2 regions of the Bacillus cihuensis genome follow, and region 2 is predicted to be linked to the other one. Evidence: riboswitches for the same ligand, from Rfam matches in the RefSeq annotation. Region 2 holds a riboswitch; the other holds the start of a gene.
The links. A riboswitch is a leader RNA that binds a small molecule or an ion and turns the genes downstream of it on or off. The one in region 2 is predicted to bind S-adenosylmethionine.

Region 1 (4,366 bases), on a different contig from region 2:
AGCTGATTCATATAGTTTTTTCTCCATCTCAGACTGCGGAATAATACTAGGCACATATGTTGGTTTTTCATTTTCATCTAGAGCAACGAATGTCAAAAATGAAATTACGCATAAATTCCGACTACCAGAAAGCAAATCCTCTGCAATTACCTTGACAACTACTTCCATCGAAGTTCTGCCTGTATAAGTGACAAATGCCTCTAAACAGACAGCATTTCCTTCATGGATTGGATGGAGAAAGTCGACAGAATCCGTTGATGCCGTAACAACAGATCTTCTTGAATGACGCATTGCAGAAATAGCCGCTACATCATCTATGTAGGCCATTAATTTTCCACCAAACATCGTTCCATTATTGTTCGTATCCGGTGGTAATACTAAACTTGTTTTTACCACAAGTGAATCTCTGCAATATTTCTGTTCTTCCATTATTCAAACTCCCCTGTCCAATTCAATCTCTTTTTACGAGCAGTAACCATTTCCCAAAAGGTTTAATTTTTAGCTAAACGACCATAATCGGTCTAAATCAAACAAGATAAACAAGCTCACTGCCCATCTCTTATTTTACTTTACATATATCGAAAATACCCGTAGTAACTGAAGTTTTAATTTTCTGGTGAACAATACATAGGGACGTAATTTTTCTTAGACCTTCTAGTAAATAGCATAATCTCTTTTAAAAAAGAAATATCACGCTACCAATCATTTTATATTTCATGTATGATATGCTTACAAACTTGTATGGCGTTAAAACGCCACCATTTACCATGAAGGATTAATCATGTAGCACGCTACAACCAGCTAATGACAATGGTGGCGGTGCGGAGTCGGATTTTAAGGTATCTTCTAAAATAAAATCTGTATATCCTAAAGTCAAAGATCGGCTTTAGTAATAAGTCACAAAGCCCTGCCCCATGTCCTTCATTCAAAAAATATTTTCATTCACCAAGAAGGGGTATTGCACATGGATCATTCATTACAATTTCGACTTGCTTCATTAGAGGACTTGCCAAGAATAGTGGAAATTTACAATTCAACCATAGCTTCGAGAATGGTAACAGCTGACATTTTGCCGGTATCCGTTGAATCAAGACTAGCTTGGTTTCATGATCACATTCCTGATAAAAGACCATTATTTGTAATAACGTTAGATGATCAGACTGCCGGTTGGCTAAGCTTCCAATCGTTTTATGGAAGACCTGCATATAACACAACTGCTGAAATAAGTATCTATTTGGATGATTCGTTTCGCGGGAAAGGTCTTGGTGGACTTGCTATCCAGAAAGCCATTGATTTATGTCCATCTTTAAACATTGCTACAATACTCGGTTTCGTATTCGGTCACAATGCACCAAGCATTAAATTGTTTGAGAAATTCGGTTTCGAAAGGTGGGGTAATCTGCAAAAAATCGCCTTGCTCGACGGCATCGAACGAGATTTAATCATTTTAGGAAAAAGAGTGATACACGAAAATAGGTTTAAGTAAAACTTCAATCAGTGGGGGGCTTTCATCCGTTAATCCGGGATAACAAAAGGATGTCAAATCGGAAGCTCGTCACTGGTCACATTATACTTTATGTGTTAGTACGAGATCTCACCTTTCCAAACATCCTCTTATATATGACTATTTCGATACATCTTCTAGTAATCTTTACCATATTGTACATCCTTGAACGGCGTAATGTTGAAGATATTTATTAATGTGTCAAGCTCTTGACTCGCTCTAATTGTTTGCTTATTTGAAAGTCCAAAACCCTTTGCTAGCTTAATCATTTCTTCACGCTTTTTTTCAATTTCAATGGATAATTGAAGGAAAGATTCCATCACTACCTCACACTCCATCACCTTTTTGACTTATTTTAAAATAATTTTAGAGTTATCTTCAAATAAAAGCAATATTTTACAATAAAAGTTCCACTTCATTATTATAGAATTCGCAAAATTGTCACATTTTATACATTTTATACATTTGTAAAGTAAGGAATCAATCTAAACGGACAAAACAAAGAGGATGTCCAATATATAAGATCAGTTCCCACAACTACTACTTACAGTTTAAATGACGTGTATTGTAACACATTAAACGATGTAGTGTGTGCTGGATCAGACTCTTTTTGGACATCCTCTTTAATAAAATTAGCTAATCGATATATTTAATTTGGCATCCTCTGCTAAGTGACAATATTTTTAATAGAAGAATGCTCTTTATTTTGTATTTGTGCAAATTCTTTTTCTAAAATATTTAAGGATACATCATATAAATGTTTTTGATCGGACGTTTTATACACTCCGTGGGATAATAATAGTTCGATTAATAACGCTTTTTTATTTTCAATCATCTTCATAATTTCTGACATTCCGTACACCTCTTACTTTACTTCACTATTTTTTATTTTGGCTCTGTTAAACTTGCCTGTTGATTGGAACATAAGGCGGCAGCATTTGCGGGCGGTCCGGGAGCCTCCTCTGCGCTGTGCGCCTGTGGGTTCTCCCCTTTGACTAGCTTTTCTAAGGAGTCACACGCCTATCGCTCGTGCCCCAAATCAACAATGAGCTTTAACATTGCCTTTATTTTAATAAATGATTATTTAACAAGCTTATTTAATATAAAATTTCTTCAACAACTTTATATACCATCCCTACAAGCACTTCAAACATTATTTTAGTAAATTAAAACGATCATACGACCAGTTTGTGAGAAATATAGCCTTTTAATACAGTTAGATTACAACTAGAAATACGAAAAGCCTCTTCTTAAACAAGAAGAGGCTTAATTGCACGATCATTAGACTCTTCTTATCTTCCAAGCCTTCGCTTGTTGGATGTGGCACAGTGCTCATGTGAGTCTGTTGCCGAGGTATCGCTGGGCCAAGTCCCTCCACCTCTCTGGATAAGAATTATAAATTATTTATGTTAATGCCATTATACGATGTATTCCAATTTAAGTCAATAGACGTCTTATTCATCCTGTAAAACAGTGTTTTTTGTTTCTTTCCCCCAAACTAACACAACAAATGCTCCCAACAAGATTGCAATTGTAAAAATAGTAAAAACAACATTAAGTGAAGTTCCCGCTGCAACAAAATATCCGATTAGAAGCGGCCCTAAAACTCCACCAACTCTCCCAACAGCAGCAGCCATCCCCGCTCCAGTTCCTCGAATCGTTGTCGGATACTGTTCAGGAGTATACGCATAAAGCGCACCCCATGCTCCTAAATTAAAGAATGATAATAGCATCCCCGACGTGATGAGCATCGGTAGTCCCTCTGCAGCTCCGAAGAAATAGGCACTTACGGCTGTTCCAGTTAAATACGTGACAAGAACGAATTTTCTGCCCAGTCGTTCAATTAACCATGCTGCGGTAAAATACCCAGGTAGCTGAGCTAAGGTCATAATTAGCACATACTCAAAACTTTTGATCAAACTAAATCCTTTCATTACCATAACACTCGGAAGCCATAAAAACATTCCGTAATAAGAAAACACAACACAAAACCATAGAATCCATACTACAAGAGTTTGTTGCCTATGTTCTCTTGCCCACACACTCTTGATATTTTCCTTAATCGTTGGCTTCCTCTTCTTCTCAAGGGCAACATACTTTGGAGAATCCGGTAGATGCAAGCGTAAATATAGGGCATAAAACGCGGGAAGAGCACTTAAAATCAACGCGATTCTCCATCCGTATTCAGGAATAACAAAATAGGAGATTAAAGCAGCAATAAGCCAGCCCAACGCCCAAAAGCTTTCGAGTAAAACAACCACTTTCCCTCTTTTTTCAGCAGGTACGCTTTCTGAAACTAGCGTTGAAGCAACTGGAAGCTCTCCGCCCAGCCCCATCCCAATAAAAAAGCGCAGTACTAAAAATAAAGCCAAAGATGTAACAAGTGCTGATACGCCACTGCCAATAGAAAATAATAGTAGGGTAATGATAAACACTTGCTTTCTTCCAATACGATCAGCCATTATTCCGAAAAGTAAGGCACCAAACACCATACCTATCGAATTAATACTTCCAATCCAGCCCACTTGTTGACTCGTCAAATGCCATTCTGCTTGTAATGCCACCAAAATAAATGACAGCATACCAACGTCCATCGCATCAAACATCCAACCGAGTCCAGCTACGCCAAGCAACCTGCGATTAGAAATTGTTTTTGTTTTCCCTTCCATGACAGTCCTCCTGAACAAACGATAATTTCACTATAAATACTTCGTTATTTTACCATAAAGAGATCGACCATAGCGTTAATTTGCTTACTCAAAAGCTCCCTTGAAGCCGATTAATAAGCTGAAACTTCAATCAGTGGGGGCTTGATTGTTAGTCCCGTTCTACTGTCGCTAAGATCTTCGCTTTCGCTTTGAC
Region 2 (4,366 bases):
TTAATTTGCGATCCACTCCCTGGATCCCAGACACAATATTGAGATAAACCGGAAAGAAAACACCGACTGCGATCAAGACAACCTTCGATGACTCGCCAATCCCCATCCACAAAATGAATAAAGGAACCCAAGCTAGAGAAGGGATTGATCGAAAGGCTTGGATTAGTGGATCAAATAAACTTTCAACTATTTTCATATAGCCCACAGCTGCTCCTAAAATAAGTGCAGCTGCCACCCCAATAATAAAACCAAGGAAAAGTCTATAAAGAGTAATCCCCATATGGCTCCACAATGTTCCTTCACCTGCCATATTGAGAATCATATAAAAAATAGATGTTGGCGCAGGCAGAAGATGCTGAGGAAAAACGCCAATGTTACTTAAATACTCCCAAATGATTATGAGCAAAACAGGTATTATACTGCCTAAAGCTACGGTCTTTACCGTTTGATTTAATTGGAACCCCTTTTTTGTTTTTACCGGAAGTCGGGATGAGACAGCGTTCGTTTTCCCACTCATTCATAGTCTCCCTTTCAATAGTGGCTGTTTAAACAGTCACTTGTTATTTAATCACTGCTTTTGCAAATTCATCATGAATCAATTCATCTACTAAGGAATCTGCATTTGCACTTTTTTGGATGATGTCACCCTTTTGCAAAATGCTACCAGCTGAAATCAATGCCTCTTTTTGCACATCTCCAGGAATTGGACTTGAAAAATCATTCCGTTCCATTTGCTTATTGGCTACATTAGAACTGATTTGCGCTTCACTTGCTAAGATTTCTGCCGCTTCTTCTGGGTTTTCAAGTACCCATTTTCTCGCTTTTTCATAAACTTCAATGACCTTTTCAACTTCTGCAGGATATTTCTTAGCAAAATCGCTTCTTACATTTAGCGTCCCATAAGTGTTGAATTCAGGATTCCGATAAAAGATTCTTGTATCAGCTTCCAATTCCAATTTAGCCATATGCGGATCAAGGCCAGCCCATGCATCAACTTGGCCAGTTGTTAATGCAGTTCCTCCATCAGCATGCTGAAGGTTCACAATTTCCACATCGGTTGGAGCCAAACCTGCTTCATCAAGCGCTCGTAGCAGGAAGATGTAAGGATCAGTGCCAATCGTTGCTGCAATTTTTTTTCCCTTTAAATCTTTGACCGATTGAATCGAAGAATCTTTCTTCGTTACAAGTGCTGTCCATTCAGGCTTGGAAAAAATATAAACAGACTCAATTGGTGCACCTTTGGATTTAGCTATTAAAGCTGCAGCCCCAGCCGTTGAGCCAAAATCGACACTACTGCTATTTAAAAATTCAAGAGCTTTGTTGCTGCCTTGGCTAAGTACAAATTCAACTTTAATTCCGTCTTTTTCAAACGCTTCCTCAGCCCAGCCAAATTTCTTTAAAACAAGGCTTATCGGGGAATAATATGCATAATCTAGGACAATTTTTTTAGGCTTTTCATCTTTAGCGGTCGTACTACTTGAACACCCTGCGACACCTATTAGTAAAAATAATGCTGTCAATAATCCGAACCATTTTTTCATTGAACTTTACCCTCCCATTTGAACATACAATTTTTAATTTTATCTTTCACAAGCAATCGTAAGTTGAGGTCTGAGTTGAAGTTTTTCCAAACGAATCAGCGTATCCTGAATCTTGTAGACGAACGACACCGCCAATGATAATTTGTATTTTCGATGTCAGATTCGTTCTTTTAGCTAGATCGCACTATCTTAATTTGAAAGAGATGTAACAGCACCTCTTTTTTTCATGGAATACAAAAACCCCCCTCTAACATTAAAGATAGAAGGGGGGCGTGAATAAACAAATAAAACAATCGTCCACCTTCTCATCTTCGGAATCGTCTTACTTCCTCTGAAATTGGCACCGGGCATTATTAATGCTGGTTGCCGAGGTTTCTTAGGGTCAGTCCCTCCACCTCTCTTGATAAGAAGAAAATCAATATTTAATTCTTTAAAATTGATAATACAGCCTTGAAAACATTCAGTCAATACTTTTTCTGAAATTTTAGAATAATCGAATTTTTAATGACAAGTTTACCTACTTGTTCACTAGTCATTCTATCCCGAACAATTACATATGTAAACATCTGTTATCATGCAGCGCCGACTACAAATCGCCCGTTTCGTTCAATTATGTGATTCAATCACTTTCTTAATATACCTTCCTTCTGTAAATTCCGTAAAATCTCTCAATGCACAAAGTCTTTCTTGATTATTTTTCATAAATATCAGTGATTCTTTGCTATTGTTTCTTTCCGTTTAATTGTCTTATCAATCACTTGAAAAAGACAAAATTGTGCCAACAAAAAAATCAGAGCTGCAACTCTGATTTTTTGATTGGTAATAATCATTATTTTAATATAAACTTTATTTACATTTTATCTCTTTATGCGTAGTTCTCCTCATTAATTAGGATTCGACATTGATTTACTTGTACCATCATACATGCTGAAAGTCCTCACAGTTGTTATTCCAAAGAAAACTTCACAATATCATCTACGTATTCCGTTTTGCTATATCCGTTCATAACCAACTTTTTAGAAGTCAAATTGTGATCATGAAGCCGAATATTATAGGTATTATGGAAATAACGAGGCTGCTCTATTTCATTATATGAATATGGGGATTGATTCAGATCGTATTCCATCCCGTTTTTATCAACGAGCACATCTTCAATTTCCATCTCCATAGAAAGAAATTGATTTTCATCCTCACTAACGATATCAAAATGAAGTACCTCATATGCTCGATTCTTCATTTCACGATTGCTTATAACAATGTTGGTAGACTGTTCATCTTCTTGCTTGTCTAAAATGATTGTACTGCCAGCGTAATTAAAAGTTTGCGGAAATTCTTGAATTTCATCCAATTTGATTGTTTGATTTTCATTCAATGTTAGGTAAACAGATTTAAACTGAATGTTAACTTCTTTTGGCTTTTCTCCTAATAGAGGGTCAAACCTTATTTGAAAAGTATCCCAATTCATATTATTCTGTGAAAAAATAAAAGTGCTGCCATATATATTCGCTTTCACTTTTTGATTGTTCACTTCTAGATCGTTGAAATTAATACTTTCTATCCGCTTTTCCGGCTGTTCATTATTTACACTTACCTGAAGAAGCGTAGCTGTTGGAGCCATGATTAGTTTATCAAATCGAACCGGAATTCCCTCTATTTCTATTTCCTTATTCAATGCATATTCGGTGGAAGGCTGTTTTGTTACAGGTATCTCGAAGTCCCATTCCCCACTTTTATTTTCTATATTCATATAATCCCAAGAAGTGTTTTGCTTTGATGAATCACGAATCAATTTCTTAAGATGTGTAATTTTAAGTTTGATTGTCCCGCTATCCCCCTTCAGCGGTTGTAGACTCATCTTCCCTTGATACATGTTTTTCTCTTTTCTATTAATATCTGATTCTAGTTCAGGTGGATAGTAAATTGGAAATGTATCATAGTGCATGATTTCATAATCATTTTCCACATCAACCCCATCACCTAAATTTAACATATATTGATTGTCTGCATTTTTATCTTCTATTTCGTAAAAAACAAGCGTCTGCAACTCATCGGCAATGACACTCTTAATCTTCACTTTCACCCCTTCGCTTTCTGCTACCAAGTTCAGCCTTTGGCCATTCCCCTGTTGTAGAAAAGTACGCAATTGCGGATCTTCCTCTGTTAACAAATAATAGAGATAAGGAATCACTCCTGTAAAAAAGCCGATTCCCATCACTAACACGCATACACTCGCCAAAGTGAGCCCCTTTCGCTGCCGCTTCTTTCTCTTCTGTTTTCTATGCTTTTCTTGTTCTTGTAGCCTTTCTTTGACATTCTCCATGAAACTATCTGGAATATGTAACTCAACCCTTTCAGTTAGATTTAACATAGTTAACCGGGCATCTTGAAAGGTAGCTAGATCCTCCTGACATTGTTGACAATGATAAATATGTACTTCGAAATCAATCTTTTTCGATCGCTCCATAGCTCTTTCTAAATAATTTAGGTAATCCTTGCGATAATCCATACAACCATGAAAGCTTGTTTCAGAATACATTCCATTTCTAAGTGACTGGATTCCAGAAGACAAAAGCTCGTTCACCTTTTCCGCTGAAACTTGGAGGAGATATGCCACATCCTCTTTAGAAAATCCTTGTACATATGTAAGTACCATCGCTTCTTTCTCGTCCTGTTGCAATGGATTAAGTGCTGTAAATAGTCCTTGATGTGACTCACTTTCCTCCAAACCTTGCAAACTTCCATCCCCTGAAAGCTCTCGGCAAATATGTATAAAAATAGATGTAACCCATATTTCGAACGGTATGTTACTTTTAAATCGAGGCCAT

Region 1: it holds a riboswitch for S-adenosylmethionine, as region 2 does, so the genes downstream of both, fbpA (Fur-regulated basic protein FbpA) here and V179_RS0101775 (aliphatic sulfonate ABC transporter substrate-binding protein) in region 2, are expected to answer to the same signal.

The regions. Positions count from the first base shown of each region.
Region 1 covers NZ_KI632497.1:393,569-397,934, forward strand. The annotation lists gene V179_RS0120110 (acyl-CoA thioesterase) at 1-429, opposite strand, end outside; gene V179_RS0120115 (GNAT family N-acetyltransferase) at 965-1,486, shown strand; gene V179_RS28415 (aspartyl-phosphate phosphatase Spo0E family protein) at 1,642-1,824, opposite strand; gene fbpA (Fur-regulated basic protein FbpA) at 2,172-2,357, opposite strand; SAM riboswitch class I at 2,794-2,897, opposite strand; gene V179_RS0120130 (MFS transporter) at 2,959-4,173, opposite strand.
Region 2 covers NZ_AYSD01000010.1:397,152-401,517, reverse strand. The annotation lists gene V179_RS0101780 (ABC transporter permease) at 1-517, opposite strand, end outside; gene V179_RS0101775 (aliphatic sulfonate ABC transporter substrate-binding protein) at 561-1,541, opposite strand; SAM riboswitch class I at 1,844-1,951, opposite strand; gene V179_RS0101770 (DUF4179 domain-containing protein) at 2,488-4,366, opposite strand, start outside.